Regions from separate parts of the Halobacillus sp. SY10 genome, predicted to be linked through region 1. Evidence: riboswitches for the same ligand, from Rfam matches in the RefSeq annotation. Region 1 holds a riboswitch; each other region holds the start of a gene.
The links. A riboswitch is a leader RNA that binds a small molecule or an ion and turns the genes downstream of it on or off. The one in region 1 is predicted to bind cobalamin.
Positions count from the first base shown of each region.

Region 1 (5,403 bases):
GTAAGAATTCGTATAAAGATAATCCTTCTCCACCTTCAGATTCTGGTAAAGACATCGACGGGTATTTCTCATCTTTAATGACTTTCAGCGTCTCATAAGAAAAAGATGCTTCACGATCCGTGTCTGTAATATGTTTGCGCGCCTCTTCCGCGATTCGATCCGCCTTTTCAAACAATTCCTGCTGTCGGACGTTTTTTATCCAACGTTTCCATACACCTGCCAAACCAACCACTCCCGATTCTTTATTATAACTAAATCATACCTGACAACTCGGGATGAAGCCAATGCCATGCTTGTCTGATTCACTCCCTTACAACATACCCTATGTACAAAAATTCATTCTGTATCAGCAAATGTCTTTTCGGATGTAACTTTTTGTCCGGTACACCCGCTTAACAAATCATTCCCACGACATTTCCCGGGAAATGTCGAAATACGGATCATCTGTTCACATAGACAAAGACCATAAAAACTAGGAAACGGCCGCTATTAAATTATCAGCTTTACCATTCCTTTTTTTGTTAAGGAGCACCTTTTACGATCTTTCTTAATAGACAAATAAACGAATGCAACACTGATAAGAAACATGAGCGTCCATTGAGTCACTCCTTTTTCAGTATCGCCTTGCTAAGATGACCATCGTTAAAAATACCGCCACAATGTTTAATGCTAATAGGACACTGAGTAAATAAACAGCGCTGAGCAAGACCACTTGCAACGAAATCATAAGGTGGAAGACCCCCATTACCCCCATTATAATAAAGAAAGAGTAAAACACAGCCTTATGCCTGATCCATTTCATGCGTTCATCCTTCTGTTTAAACTGAGGGTATAAGTAGCTCATACTGAAAGATAAAACTCCTAAAGAAACCATGGTCCAAATCATAGACGGCCATTCGCCCGCCCATCGTCCCCACAACAATTAAGAAAACTCCTATTAGAAAGAAGAATCCACCGATGACTTTAAAAGCGTTAGAAGTGTAATCCATCCTCATTCCCCCTCCTTTAATTCATAAATAAAAAGATCTTCAATTCGTACACCAAATACGCGCGCAATTTCAAATGCAAGCGGTAAGGAAGGGGAATATCTGTTCTTTTCAATCGAAATAATCGTCTGCCGTGATACCTGCAATTTTTCTGCTAATTTGTCCTGTGACAAACCATGCTTTTTTCTATATTCCGTAAGCCGGTTTCTCATACCACCCCTCCAATTACTTCCAGTATAATGTAAAGCAAACTTTACGTAAAGGTTGCTTTACATTATATATTTTATTGTTTTATTCGCTGTCCCCAGGGGAAGAAAAGGGATATGAATAAAAGGAGGATCTATCATGGTTGGAATAGCTTCGGAAAACAGTATTCATTGTGACACCGAATATTCGCCGCTGAAAAAAGTCGTAGTCGCCAAACCCTCTTATATGAAAATCACTGATATCATCAACGAAACTCAAAAACATTACAAAAACCAAAACATAAATGTCAAAACAGCTCTTCAGCAACATGAGTATTTCGTGAAGATTTTAGAGGATCATCAAATTGAAGTCATACAACTCCCAAGTCAGCCGGACCTTTATGAACAGGTGTTTACAAGAGATATCGGATTTACAATTGATCATCACCTGTTTATCGGCTCTATGAGTGAAAAGGTTCGTAAACAGGAAACGGATGTCCTGCGGAGATGGGCGAGAAGAAATAACATCGAGGTAGAAGAGGAACTTCCTTCATCGATTGAAGGCGGAGATATTGTGTTAGACGGGGCCACGGTGTGGGTCGGAGAAACTAAAAGGACATCCCGTCAAGCAATCCGTGAGCTCCAATCGCATCTTCCTGATCATCAGGTTGTACCTGTTCCTTTGAGAGGGGATATCCTTCATTTGGACTGCGTATTCAACATGATCGATGATTCTACTGCCATCCTTTATCCTCCTGCTTTTACAAAAAACAGCATGGAAGCCATCACCGCACGTTACAAGGTGATTGAAGTCACCGAGAAGGAACAGTTTACCATGGGACCGAACGTTCTTTCCATTGGAAACCGTAAAGTGATCAGCCTCCCTCAAAACGAGCGACTAAATACACAGTTAGAGAAATATGGGTTTCATGTGATTCCTGTCGACCTTTCAGAAATCATCAAATCCGGAGGGTCGTTCAGATGCTGTACTTTGCCATTAAAAAGAACATAAAAGCAGCCCGCTTCTTTTAGAAGGGGCTGCTTTTTTTTGAATGGAAGAAGTCCACACAACTATTATAAGACATCATCTAAAGTATGGGGTCTGTGGATTTGATTACTCGTTTTTAAAACATTAAGTATCTGTCATCTAAGCGCCGGTCTGCTTTTTCGATGTTCCCTCCTGGATGGAGCCGTTTCAAACAATCGTTTGTCTTCCTCTGTCTCGGGGGAGATGGGCGGTACCGGTGTCGGTTTCCCTTCAGCATCTACAGCGACCATCGTTAAAAATGATTCTGTCGTCATCACTTTTCGCCCTTGCAGTAAGTCATCAGCAAAGACTTTTACATAGACTTCCATGGATGTCCGCCCTGTGCTCGTCACACAAGCTTCTAACGTCAATGCGTCCCCCACCTTAGCAGAAGATAAAAAATCCACCGAGTCTATCGAAGCAGTAACAACAACACAGTTTGAATGCTTCATGGCGGTCAGTGCTGCAATTTCGTCGATATAAGAGAGAACTTTCCCTCCGAAAATGGTGTCCAGGTGATTCGTATCTGGTGGCAGCACTAATCTTGTTTGCGTCATTCTAGAATAATGGACAGGTAAAGGTTCCATGAATGGGTTCCTCCTCTTTGAAAATGATTAGCCCGCGAAGGGAGAAATACAAATAAGATTCTCCCTTTGATTCATGGAACCGAAAAAAGCTCTTGATAGATCCAATACACGTAACATCCTCCTATCTCCCGTAGGAAATCATGTTCTTCCTTATGGCAGGTCTCCTGGCTCAGGTTCATCAGCACACAGCCCTTCCCATTTATGAAACAGTGGGTCATCTATGCACCTCCCCATTACAGTGGCGGGACCGCGTTGGCATTTCACCAAACTTCCCTTTTCAGCTTCTATGACGAAGCCACCATAAGGCGATCATTTTTTCTATGGAAAAGAGAAACTCTCTTCCCATCCACTATCTCCTAAACATCCACCCCTGTCAACACGAACAAAACATCGAATATAGATCGATAAATTCTTAAAAAGGGGTTGATTACGAACAATAAACTGATATACTATCCATATCATTCGAATATAAGTTTTCATATAATCGCGGGGATATGGCCTGCAAGTTTCTACCGGTTTACCGCAAATGAACCGACTATGAAAAGCAGTACAAGACACCGGGACTTTCCTGTCCACGGTTTCATTGTTTTTGTCTTCGTCCAGCACGAAAAGACTTGCTTTCCATAGAGGAAACAAGCTTTTCGTGCTTTTTTGTTTCTAACGTTCCCTGAGCTCTAATTGTTCAACTAAATGGCAGGTTTGTGGAAGACTCAGTTTCGAGATGTTTATTGAGTGAATGGGGCTGCGGGGAATAGCTCGCTTTCCGCGGGAGCGCGGTGAGCCTCCTCGAGCTTCGCTCTGCGGGGTCTCACCTAGCACTTTTTTCCCGCAGGAGTCTCCCCATTCCCCTCCGCCTCTTTACCATGTAAGTGTCTCGAAACCACTTCTCAGAAACTCTGCTTGTTTGCTCAAGTGAATGGGATAATATAAACGATCCCCAGTGATCATTTCGATCATGAAAGCTTGATGTAGAGCGCTTTATACTTCTTAAAGTGGGAGGGTGGAAGACAATCCAACTTGGTAAAGGGGGGGCGTTACTCACATACATCGAATGGTGTGGTTGGGAAGCTGCGAGACTCCCGTGGGAGAAAGGAGATAGGCGAGATCCCACAGGGCGGTAGCCCGAGGAAGCTCGCCACTCCCCCACAGGAAAGCGAGTGGCTTCCCAACCACCCCTGCCTCCTAATATGGCAAACGAACCCCGGATTATCTTGAAACTGAGTTTTCCACAAACGGGAGCTTTTATTGAACAGCAGTAATTGAGCTTACATAAATACTTAACCTAGAAAGGTGTGTTGGATATGGATCAGTTGAAAAAGAAAATCGTAGAAGAGGGGAAAGTTTTATCTCCGTCCGTCATTAAAGTCGATGCTTTTTTGAATCATCAAATAGACCCTGTACTCATGAAAGAAATTGGAGAAGAGTTTGCGAGCCGCTTTAAAGAGTTGGGGATTACGAAGGTGCTGACATTAGAGTCCTCAGGTATCGCACCCGCTCAAATGACAGCACTCAGCCTAGGTGTTCCTGCAATTTTTGCAAGGAAGAAAAAATCATTGACCATGAAAGACCACCTTTACACATCAAAGGTGCATTCATTTACGAAGCAAGAAACAAATGAAATCTCCATATCGAAAGACTTCATGACTGAAGATGATCATGTCTTGATCCTTGATGATTTTCTAGCGAATGGTCAGGCTGCGAAAGGGCTGATTGACCTTATAGAACAATCAGGAGCATCCATCGCCGGTGTGGCGATCGTTATAGAGAAAGGGTTTCAAGATGGGGGCCGCCTTTTACGACGCCAAGGAATAAAAGTAGAATCACTTGCTACCCTTTCATCACTTGAGGGCAGTACGATTACGTTTGAAACACAGGAGGTATCCTCATGAAAACAACTGCTTTAGCCATTCAACATTTGTTGGCGATGTATGCAGGAGCGATTCTCGTTCCATTGATTGTCGGTGGAGCCCTTGGGCTGAATTCAGAACAACTCACTTACCTTGTCGCCATTGATATATTAATGTGCGGGGTGGCTACCATTTTGCAAGTCGTCCGCAACCGTTATTTCGGTATCGGTCTTCCTGTCGTCCTTGGCTGTACGTTTACCGCTGTCGGTCCGATGATCGCCATCGGGGGTCAGTATGGGGTTTCGGCGATTTACGGTTCTATTCTCGTTTCCGGATTGTTCGTCATCCTGATCAGCCGCTTCTTCGGGAAACTTGTCCGATTCTTTCCACCTGTCGTTACTGGGACCGTTGTAACGATTATCGGAATTACATTAATTCCTGTTGCGATTAATAACATGGGTGGTGGCCAAGGGGCTGAAGATTTTGGTTCACCTGCCAATCTTGCTCTTTCCTTTGGAACGCTTTTATTCATCATCCTTCTATATCGTTTCACAAAAGGATTCATGCGCTCCATAGCCATTCTGATCGGTATTTTAGGAGGCACCCTTGTGGCTGCTCTCTTTGGGAGGGTCGATTTCTCAGCTGTCCATGAATCTGCTGTCTTCCATATGATTGAGCCTTTCTACTTTGGGACACCGAGCTTTCATTGGTCTGCCATTTTGACAATGATTTTAGTGGCCATGGTGTCTCTCGTTGAATCTACTGGCGTTT
Region 1 covers NZ_CP174345.1:312,373-317,775, reverse strand. Annotated here, with positions in the region: gene ACJA3J_RS01720 (acyl-CoA dehydrogenase family protein) at 1-223, opposite strand, end outside; gene ACJA3J_RS01715 (hypothetical protein) at 819-989, opposite strand; gene ACJA3J_RS01710 (helix-turn-helix transcriptional regulator) at 992-1,198, opposite strand; gene ACJA3J_RS01705 (dimethylarginine dimethylaminohydrolase family protein) at 1,332-2,183, shown strand; gene ACJA3J_RS01700 (acyl-CoA thioesterase) at 2,315-2,785, opposite strand; cobalamin riboswitch at 2,922-3,103, opposite strand; purine riboswitch at 3,242-3,343, shown strand; gene ACJA3J_RS01695 (xanthine phosphoribosyltransferase) at 4,087-4,674, shown strand; gene ACJA3J_RS01690 (nucleobase:cation symporter-2 family protein) at 4,671-5,403, shown strand, end outside.

Region 2 (5,403 bases), 2.1 Mb from region 1:
GAGCACCTGGAATTTTCAACAGTTCTGGTTGATCAATCAGGCGTTTGAAAACTTCTGCTCTTTCTGGCTGGGTAGATGTGGATTCGAATATCCATGACATATGATTTTCCTCCTTACCATTTAAATTCTAAACAGCTCCATGAATTGGTTGACTGGAGTATCCGTCAGCTCATCATAATCCTCACAAAGGTTAAGGATACGGTTCACTTGACGGAATGGAAAGCGTGTCTTTAAATTATTTTGAAATTTATTCAACAGGAGCGGGATTCCTTCGTCACGGCGACGTCGATGGCCGATCGGATACTCGATAGCGATCTCTTCTGTAGAGGTGCCATCATTAAAGAACACTTGAACGGCATTGGCGATGGAACGTTTGTCAGGATCAAGGTAGTCTTTGCTGTACTGTTCATTTTCAATGGTAACCATTATGTTTCGCAGACGGTCGATTTCAGGATTCGCGGCTACGTCGTCTTCATAATGGTCTGCATTCAAAGATCCATATAATAGACCAATGGCTGTGATGTATTGCAAACAGTGATCACGGTCTGCAGGGTTATTTAGTGGTCCTTTTTTATCAATGATTCGGATGGCAGATTCATGTGTCGTAATCGTTACACGCTCGATCTCGTCGATTCTCCCTTTGACTTGGTCATGAAGTTCGATCGCTGCTTCTGCTGCCGTTTGGGCATGAAATTCAGCTGGGAATGAAATCTTGAATAAGATATTTTCCATCACATAAGAATCGAATGGACGTGCTAAGGTGAGTTCTTTTCCGCCGAAAAGTACATCCTGAAATCCCCAGCCAGGTGCAGACAAGGCAGTTTTGTATCCCATTTCTCCGTTCATCGTCATCAAGGCGAGCCTTACACCACGGCTTGTTGCATCTCCGGCCGCCCATGATTTTCGGGAGCCTGTGTTTGGTGCATGGCGGTAAGTACGAAGACTCGAGTTATCAATCCAGGCTTGGGAAACTGCGTTCACTACGTCTTCTTTACTGCCACCTAACATGGCTGTTACGACTGCTGTTGTGGCTATTTTTACGTAAAGAACATGGTCAAGCCCCTCACGGTTGAGGCTGTTTTCTAAAGCTAAGACCCCCTGGATTTCATGAGCTTTTACAATATTCTCAAGAACATCATCCATCTTCAGCGGTTCTTTCCCCTCTGAAATTCGTTTACGGCTGATGTAATCGGAAATTGCCAGGATTCCCCCTAAGTTGTCGGAAGGATGCCCCCATTCTGCTGCTAGCCATGTATCATTGTAATCGAGCCAGCGGATCATGCATCCTATATTAAAAGCTGCGTGGACGGGGTCCAATTCATAGGACGTACCGGGTACACGAGAGCCATTCGGAACGACAGTGCCAGGAACAATAGGTCCTAAGTGCTTCGTACATTCCGGATAACGTAAGGCTAAAAAGCCGCAGCCTAATGTGTCCATCAGCACGTATTGGGCGGTTTCTAAAGCTTCCTCGCTTGTGATGTTCCCGTAAACCGCGTATTCTGCAATGCGATCCATAACTTGATCCGTAGACTGAGCCGTATTTATTTTCACTTCTGTCATTTTCATCGCCACCTTTTTTATTTTTAAAATGATGTTTGTAAAAGCCGACCGGGACCAGCCAGGCAGCTTGCGATTAAGGGTGCAGACCACGAGGCCCCGTATAGAGAACTCTCGGCCTGAACAATTTGTTGTTGGCATATTGTTCGGATACGTGAGCACACAACCCAAGCGTGCGGGCAGCAAAAAATATCGGGGTGTACAAATCAATTGGTATACCTAAGAGATAGTAGACGGGTGCGGCATAATAGTCCAGGTTCGGATATAAACCCTTTTCTTCTTTCATCAGCTGTTCTCCTGCTTCGCACATCTCAAAAAGATCTTCGCGTTTTCTCTTTACAGCCAGTTCACGTAACGCTTCTTTCATAAGAGCTGCTCTAGGGTCCATCTTCTTCATGTACACACGGTGTCCGAAACCCATGACTTTTTCTTTATTGTTAAGTTTTTCATAGAGAAGATGGCGGAATCCATCCGTTGTTTCTCCTTCTAACAGCATGTGCATGACTGCTTCATTCGCTCCACCGTGGAGGTTTCCTTTCAATGAAGCCACTGCTCCAGTGAGGGCTCCATAAATGTCAGCGTTTGTCGAAGCGATCACACGTGCTGCGAAGGTCGAATTTGGCATTTCATGTTCGCTATATACCATCAAAGACTGATCAAAATAGTCTGCTTCCGCTTGAGTCGGCTCTTTTCCTGTAATCATGTATAAGAAATTGGTACTATAGGGAAGTTCCTGTTTGGGTTCAACGACAGCTTCATCATGAAGGATATGATAGCTGTTCGCCACGATATTTGGAATTTTTGCCAGCAGCCTGAGAGCGGTCTTGCTGATTTCCTCCTCCCGCCGTCCATCTAAATTTTTTTCGTACCCTGCAAGGGCAGATATCCCTGTGCGTAAAGCGTCCATCGGGTGGGTTTCTTTAGGCAGTTTGCTGAATAGGGAAAAGAAATCAGCAGGCAGGTCATATTCTTTTTTCAATTCTTGTTCAAGAGAGGAGCGTTGTTCGTCATCAGGGAGCACACCTTGAAGTAAAAGCTGGACTAAATCAAGATATTGTTTGTTCTCGGCTAGCTCAATGAGTTCATATCCACGAAGGACGATTTCTTCCGCATCAACATCTAAATAAGACAGTTTTGTTTCGGTTGCAATGACACCGTCTAAACCTGGTTTGTAGGCTGTTTGCTCTGCCATGAAAATTCCTCCTCTTTTTGTTAACGCTTTCAAATAAGTATTTAAACTTTTGAAGGCACCTGCGGATATCCACACACTTCCTCATGAACAAGGGTATAGGCGGCATCGAGGTTATCCATCTCCTGCGCTTGGCCGTCCTCGCTGGGTATCTCTTTTTTTAATTCGTTATAGGTCGATTCGAGTGAACAGGAAACGGAGGAATACAGGCGATTCATAATACAAGCTTTGAATCTATTCACGTAATACTCGGTTGCAATGGTCAAAGAAAAACACCTCTAATCAAATGGAAATGAAGGCAATAAAAAAACAACTTTCAGAGAAAGTTGTTAAGTTGAGATTTGCAATTTAATAGAGTATAAAACCAATACATCAGGTATAGAGCACCCACTGGTCCAAACTCTTTCACTCGCACTTAACACCTCCTATCCTCGTAGGTATGGATGTTCGCTGACAAAGGCAGGTCTCCTGGCTTATGATCATCGCTCCCTGGCTCCTTCCCATTCCCGTTTTTAACGGAGAACAGTGGTCTTTCCAGTTTGCTCCCAAATACAGTTGCGGGACAGCATCGGATTTACACCGATTTCCCTTTTAAGCAAATAAGCTTGAACAAGCTTATTTGCACCTGAGTCTGAAACATATTCAGTTATGACCTTTTCAATATAACAAAGATTTTGAAAATAGACAATTATTTCTAAAAAATGAGTGGTAAACAAGGTGATTGAAATCTTTTAGTAAGACGGAAAGTGAAATTATTGAAATGTTTAAACCTCATGGCTGTAAGAATGGAATCGATTCTATTATGAAATCTATTTTAAAAGCCGAGTGTTACTATTCAAAAAAAGTGCCTGACCCCCACTTCTAGTGATAGAGTGGAGGGGAAGGCATTTTTTAGGCTCATTTGGGAATAAATTATTTGCTTTTTTTCTTCTTAAGGTAACTTATATATATGGCTATTACTCCACCTAATGTAAAAGCATGTACAGTAAAAGCTGAAATCTGAGTACTAGGAAGGTCTCTGTTAAAAATGTTATATAGTGATATAGCTGCTATTAATAATAAGCCTATTAGACTTAGAGTCAATTTCAATTAAAAACCTCCTGGTAAATATTTTCTTGTCTCACTATACAATAGACTAATTCACACGTAAAAACAGTAATGGAATTTTGCGAAATAACGCATAAAAAAGTGCCTGCCCCCATACTGCTAAAGTTTTAACGTGTCGTGGTAGGGGAGCACTTTTTTTCATGAATTCAAAGTCATATTTCTATTTCATAAGCAAAAAAAGATGTCAAAAACACATTGACGAAAACGTTTACAAGGAGTATAGTTTACACAAGGTAATCGATTACGTAAACGATTAAGTGAGTTTTAGAAATGAGGATTAACCATGGTTTCCATTAAAGATGTTGCAAAAAAAGCCCAAGTCTCTACAGCAACCGTATCTCATGTGATCAATGAGACCAGATTTGTAGCCGATGAGACCAAACAGAAAGTTTACCTGGCGATGAAGGATCTGAATTACCAGCCGAACCGGATCGCAAGAAGTCTCAGAAGTCGTAAATCGAATACGATCGGACTTTTGGTTCCGTTAGTTGCCGAAGATACATCGAATTTCTTCTTCATGAGCATTGCGAATGGAATTGAAAAGGTATTGAAAGAGAATGGATATAACCTGATCCTTAGTAATTCCGACGAAGATGAAGGAACGGAAAAAGATCAAATCCGCGTTTTTAATACGCAGTTGATTGACGGATTGATCATTGCCCCTGTAAACGGGAAAGATTCAGCATATAAACAGGAATTAACCGGTGACTATCCCGTCGTTTATATTGACCGTCATCCGAGCGGTATTGAAGGGGACATGGTTCTTGTTGATAACCTTCGCGGGTCGTATGAGGCTGTCACTGCTCTCCTTAACAAAGGGTACGAGCGGATCGGCTTTATCACAGGCACCCTTGGGATTACGACTAGTGATGAACGCTTGAATGGGTATAAACAAGCCCTGGAAGAAAAAGGGCTTCCCGTAAGGAAAGAGTTTATCAAAGAAGGGCCGGCCACCTTTGAACAAGGCTATCAGTTAGCGAAAGAGCTTCATGAAGCAGGAGTTTCTGCTTTGTTTATCGCCAATAATGTCATGACGATGGGAGCTGTTTCTTACCTTAAGGAACATCAGGTCAACATTCCTGAAGAAATCGGCATCATAGGCTATGACGATTATGATTGGATGAAGATCACGTCACCTCCTTTATCTGTCGTCAGGCAGCCGGCGTTTGAGATTGGAAAAGTCGCTGTTGAGCAGCTGCTTAAGAGAATAAATGGATCACAAGAGAAATATACAGAAGTCATGCTCGATTCAGAGTTGGTACAGAGAGGTTCCTTTTAAAGAGAACCTTCTCTTTTTAACCATAAAGTAAACGATTACGTAAACGTTTTTATGGAATGGAAGGTTGGTTGTCAGCGTTCAATTATGAAATGGGAGGTACGGAGGATGAAAAAATTATCATTGTTGTTGGCAGGGGTTTTAGTCATGTTGATGCTTGCGGCTTGTTCAAGTGACAGTGACGCGAATTCAGAAGCAGATGGTGGGAGTTCCGGGGAGAACACAACAAGTGACACTGTAGAAACCGGCTCTGTTGAAACAAGTGTTGAAG
Region 2 covers NZ_CP174345.1:2,498,012-2,503,414, reverse strand. Annotated here, with positions in the region: gene prpB (methylisocitrate lyase) at 1-100, opposite strand, end outside; gene ACJA3J_RS12640 (bifunctional 2-methylcitrate dehydratase/aconitate hydratase) at 121-1,563, opposite strand; gene mmgD (citrate synthase) at 1,637-2,752, opposite strand; gene ACJA3J_RS12630 (hypothetical protein) at 2,794-3,015, opposite strand; cobalamin riboswitch at 3,190-3,393, opposite strand; gene ACJA3J_RS12625 (LacI family DNA-binding transcriptional regulator) at 4,140-5,135, shown strand; gene ACJA3J_RS12620 (extracellular solute-binding protein) at 5,241-5,403, shown strand, end outside.
Region 2: it holds a riboswitch for cobalamin, as region 1 does, so the genes downstream of both, ACJA3J_RS12630 (hypothetical protein) here and ACJA3J_RS01700 (acyl-CoA thioesterase) in region 1, are expected to answer to the same signal.

Region 3 (5,403 bases), 1.9 Mb from region 1:
CTTGCCCAAGCAGATCCACTAACGGTGAAACCATCAGGAAACGTAACGACAGCCGAACCTTCTGTTTCATCCACTTCATATTCGATTCCTTCTACAGCTCTCTCAGCTAAACCGTACCTCTCTGGTGAAAATGTGTCGACCTCCTGCTGCTTCTGGAGGGTAGGAAGGATGACTTCAGCATTTTTCCCTGGATAAGACACCGTATCATAACCGCCTTCGTCACTCCTTAAAACCAGTGACTCAAGCTCTGCCTCAGGCTCTTCTTGTGTTTCTTCAAGCTTTGATTCTTCCTCTTTCTCTTGGGATTCTTCTTCTGCATTTTCTTCAGGAGGAAGGTCCTTATCCTCGCTGGAAGGTTCAGCTTCCTTGATTTCAGCACTTTCCTCTTCACTCTCTGAGGTAGATGAATCAAGAGATGGAGCTGTTTCTTCAGTCGCCGACGAGGATTCTGCATTCTCATTCGCACGATCGGCAGACTCTTCCACGGTAAGCATTCCATTGTTACTGAAAAAGACAGGAATGAACACGGCAAGTACTAGCAAAACAGCAATCGTAGCTAATCCAGGAAAAAGCCATGGAGCTACTTTCCTTTTTGGTGTATTTACGCGTGATGAAACCTTTTGGTAGAGCGTTTCTTTCGATTGGCGATCATCCATAGAAGGGAGTTCACCTAATACTTTTTTGATATCTTCGTCATTACGCTTCTTCACGATCTCCCCTCCCCTCTTCCATCTCTTCAAGTATCATCTTCAGAGCTTTCATGGCTCGATGTTGAGTCGTCTTCACTTTACTCTCACTCCAGCTTAAGATTTCTGCTGTTTCTTTTATGGACATGCCTTGAATGAAACGGAAAATCAACACACTTCGCTGATCGACCGTACATTTGTCGAGCGCTTGATACACTTGTTGAATTTCATCATTCTGCACGGCAATCTCTTCAGGCATTTTATTCTGATCTTTGATTTGCTCACCTTTCTCAGTCCAATCAAAGAACTCCATGAAGCGGTTCCTCTTTCTTTTTTGTTTACGGAAATAGTCAATGGCTACGTGCCTGGCTATGGAAAACAACCATGTTTTCTCAGAGCTTTTTCCATTGAATGAATCATATGATTTCATGACCCTCACATAAACATCCTGAACCAAGTCTTCAGCAAGACTTCTGTCCTTGACCATATAGATGAGAAACTGAAACAGGTCATGGTGATAGTTTTCGTATAGTTCGTCAAAGAACGTTCGCAATGGTGGTACCTCCTGGGTCACTTTAATAGTCGTTTTATGTATGAAAAAAGTTACACTCTCTATCTTAATATGCAAAAAAAGAAAAAGGAACCGGGTTTTCAAAAGAAAATCACCTGCCCAATACCTCTATCCCAACTTCAACTAAAGCTCCCAATTGTGGAAGACTCAGTTTCGAGACTTTTGGGTTAGAGATTCGGGGCTGCGGGGGATAACTCGCTTTCCGCGGGAGCGCGATGAGCCTCCTCGGACTGCGTCCTGTGGGGTCTCACCATGCACTTTTTTCCCGCAGGAGTCTCGCCATCCCCCTCCGCCCCTTTGCCATATTCAGTGTCTCGAAACTACTACCACGAATAGCGGAATTCCCAAGCTCTGTCGAAATGCAAATGTCTGTGGCTTCTCTATTGAAATGCTGATACAGCGCGATTTATGACTCCTGGACAAGGGGGTTGGAAGACGCTCTTTCTAAGTGTAGGGGTTCGTTTTTCACACTCATCGAATGGGGTGGTGGGGAAGCTGCGAGACTCCCGTGGGAGAAAGGAGATCGGCGAGATCCCGCAGGGCGTTAGCCCGAGGAAGCTTGCCACTCCCCCACAGGAAAGCGAGTTGCTTCCCCACCACACCTGACTCTCAATACGGCAAACGAACACCGATTATATCGAAACTGAATCTTCTACAATCCTGCCATTAACTTTAATAAACGGTAGGGTTAAGGGAACAAAAAAGCTACCCTTGTTCGGGTAGCTAAGATACTTTTGATATGGCGTTTCTTTTTTCGTAGCGTTGGAAAAGTGTTCCGAGTATTGGAGATAGTGCCAATATGAACACAGTATTAGAAACTGCATGATTGATATCCATCGGGAGGCCAGCTAAATAATACGCCCAAAATGGCTGGCCCGCAGCCCGCATCGTTAAGGAAAGAATGACGCCGAAAAAAAGTCCGCTGATAAAGCCATAGATGGAAAGACCCCAGAATGGCATTTTTGACCAATATTTCCCTAGGAGACCGGCAATGATTCCTATAATTGACCAGGCGATGATCTGCCAGATGGTCCATATCCCCATGCCCAACAACACATTAGACACAAAGGTTGTGAGCAGTGCAATGAGGATTCCTGCACTGGGTCCGAGCCAGAAACCGGCAATAATAATGATTGCAGTCACCGGCTGGATATTAGGAAAATGAGCTAAAGCCATCCTTCCTGCTATGGCTAAGGATGCGAGCATGGCAATCAATGTTAACTTATAGGTATTCATCCTTCATCATTCCCAAGATTGATAATCAAAAACGATCTCGTCTCCATCCTTTACTTCGTACTCATTGGCTCCAACCATTGCTTCATCGCCGTTAATGGTGTACATCCAAGCCATTTTTTCTTCTTGGTTGCCGGCAATCCCTTCGATGCTGTTAATGAACCCTTCGGATTGTTCTACTTCATAGTTATCTTCCATGACTTCCATGAGGGTGGTTCCTTCTTCTACTGTTATTTCATCTTCCGCAATCATTTCTTCGCCATCGTTTTTAGATAGCTGCACTTGTACAGTAACTTCCTGCACTTGTTCTTCTTGAGTAGCTGATGTCTCACTACCCTCTTGAGTCCCACATCCAGCCAGCATGCCTACAGCGAGAATCATTGCTGTTAGTAACGTATTCCATTTTTTCATTACAATCTCTCCCTTTCTTTTTGTTTCACGGCCAGGAGGAGAGAAAAGCGAAGACAACCAAGTCACCTGTATGTAGAAATCGTTATATCTTTCCTACCACAAAAAAAGCTTACCCTTCTACAAGGGTAAGCTTAAGACAAACGAAAGGATAAGATCTACGTTCCACGTCATACCGATCGGTTGTCTCAAATGCTCAATCCCCGAAGCTTTGAAACGTTGGATCAGGCAGGTCTACTGACTTGTGCGTCATCCTAATCAGGATCCTTCCCATACCTGAAGGTACAGTGGAATTTCCTTTTCGTCTACACTTACAGTTGCGAGGACAGTTCTGGTTTTCCACCAGATTCCCTATCAAGTCTTTTCAGACACCTGAATCCTCTTCTTATGAAGTTTCCATAAACAAGATTACAACAATTTTCCGAATATAGCAACTTTATTTTTCCTTATGTGTAAAAGGAATTTTAAAAGTAAAGGTGGTTCCTTCTTTCAACTTGCTGTGCACACTAATGGCCCCATCATGGGCTTCTACAATGTTTTTCGCAATCGCAAGTCCGAGCCCTGTGCCTTTTTTGTAATTTTTATCTTCACGCTTCCTTGATTTATCTGCTTTATAGAAACGCTCAAAGACGAATGGAAGGTCTTCCTCGGCAATTCCATACCCGGAGTCTTTGACACTTGCAATCCATTCCTTTTCATCTTGTTCAAGAATCACCTGTACCTGACTGCCCGGGTCGGAATGTCGGATCGCATTATCAATCAAATTTGTAAACACTTGTTCAATACGATCAGGATCGAAATCGAGGAACCCGAACTCCCCTTCTACTTTCAAATGAAGGTCTACAGACTTCTCTTTGGCAATCCCACTGAATTTCCGAATGATTTTGTTCAAAAATGGCTCAATTTCAACAGATTCTTCATTCAACTGAATATGTCCCGCTTCCATCCGTGCTATATCCAAAAGCTCATTGACAAGACGACCGATCCTGAGCGACTCGTCATGGATGATTTGCGCGAGTTCATTTTTGTCTTCTTTTGATTCCGCAATGTCATCCACGATGGCTTCACTATACCCTTGCAGCATCGAAATGGGGGTACGCAATTCGTGGGATACATTAGCGATAAAGTCTTTGCGGAGCTTGTTCAGTCTTCTTTCTTCCGTCATATCCCGAAGGACCGCGACAGCTCCACGTACTTTTTCTTTGTCATACAAAGGTGTCATGATGATCACCCAGGACCTGCCTTGTAATGTCATCTCGATCATGGATTCATTTTCATCCGTGATAACATTGTTAAACAAATCCCTCAGCGGTTCTGGAAGGGACGTTTGATCAGAAGACGTGGATGCAGCGTTCTTTTCAAACGCATAGGCATCTAAATATTGTTGTGCGGGGGGATTGGAAATGAGCACATCCCCTTCGCGATTAAACGTTATGACGCCATCTGCCATCGACCTCAAAATACCCGAGAGCTGTTCTTTTTCCTGATTCAAAGCATTGATATGAAACTTCAACTCCCGGCCCATCCGGTTAAAGGCCATCGCCAGTTCACCGATTTCATCATGTGTACGTATGGGTATCTTCGTGTTGAACTCGCCTTTGGCAAGTTCGAGGGCACCTTCTCTCATTTTAATCAAAGGTGCCGTGATTCGAGTGGAGAGGAAAAAGGCGAAAATGGTCGTTAATACGATGGCAATTCCAGCACCCAGGAATATGATTTTTGTCGTCTGTTCGGACGTTTCTTCAATCGTATCCAGTGATTGATAGACAAAAACAGCCCCGTCCTGGTTATTAAGTGGAGTGCCGACAACCATGACTCCAGTCTCGCCATTTCCTAGATCGGCAACTTTTTTAACATCTGCGCCTTCATTCAAAACGGTTGCTGTATCTTCGTCATTTTTAAACCATTCATAATCTAGCACAGGCAGTGAATCGGAATCACTTTCCGAAACCAGCGGATCATCCTCTCCTTTTACAATGACGGCTCGACTAGCCGGATCTTTGACAAGGGCTGTTGTCGATAGTAAAAGGTCTTCCTCTTGTTCATAGCGATCCACGACGTCTGAAATTCGGTCCGCCGTCTGCAGCAGATGCCTTTCTGCTTCTACGACATGATAGTTTTGAAAGAACTCGAGGAGAAGAACAGTCAATATAAAGAGGACAAAGCAAACCAATAATAAGATGGTGAACCATAACTTCCCGACTACACTACGCCAGAACATCAGTCACCAGATACCTCAAACTTATAGCCGATTCCCCATACCGTAACAATCATCCCTGCCGCTTCTGCAGAAACTTTGCTTAATTTTTCGCGGAGTCGTTTAACATGGGTATCGACCGTCCGAAGATCGCCGAAAAATTCATACTGCCATACCTCTTTCAGCAATTGTTCTCTGTCAAAAACTTTATCCGGAGACTGCGCCATGTAGTGAAGAAGTTCGTACTCTTTCGGTGTCAAAGCCACTTCCTTTCCATCAGCAGTCACACGGTGAGCATCATTATCGAT
Region 3 covers NZ_CP174345.1:2,260,237-2,265,639, forward strand. Annotated here, with positions in the region: gene ACJA3J_RS11535 (hypothetical protein) at 1-710, opposite strand, end outside; gene sigX (RNA polymerase sigma factor SigX) at 697-1,239, opposite strand; gene ACJA3J_RS11545 (ECF transporter S component) at 1,981-2,493, opposite strand; gene ACJA3J_RS11550 (DUF4430 domain-containing protein) at 2,500-2,901, opposite strand; cobalamin riboswitch at 3,108-3,289, opposite strand; gene ACJA3J_RS11555 (ATP-binding protein) at 3,335-5,119, opposite strand; gene ACJA3J_RS11560 (response regulator transcription factor) at 5,119-5,403, opposite strand, start outside.
Region 3: it holds a riboswitch for cobalamin, as region 1 does, so the genes downstream of both, ACJA3J_RS11550 (DUF4430 domain-containing protein) here and ACJA3J_RS01700 (acyl-CoA thioesterase) in region 1, are expected to answer to the same signal.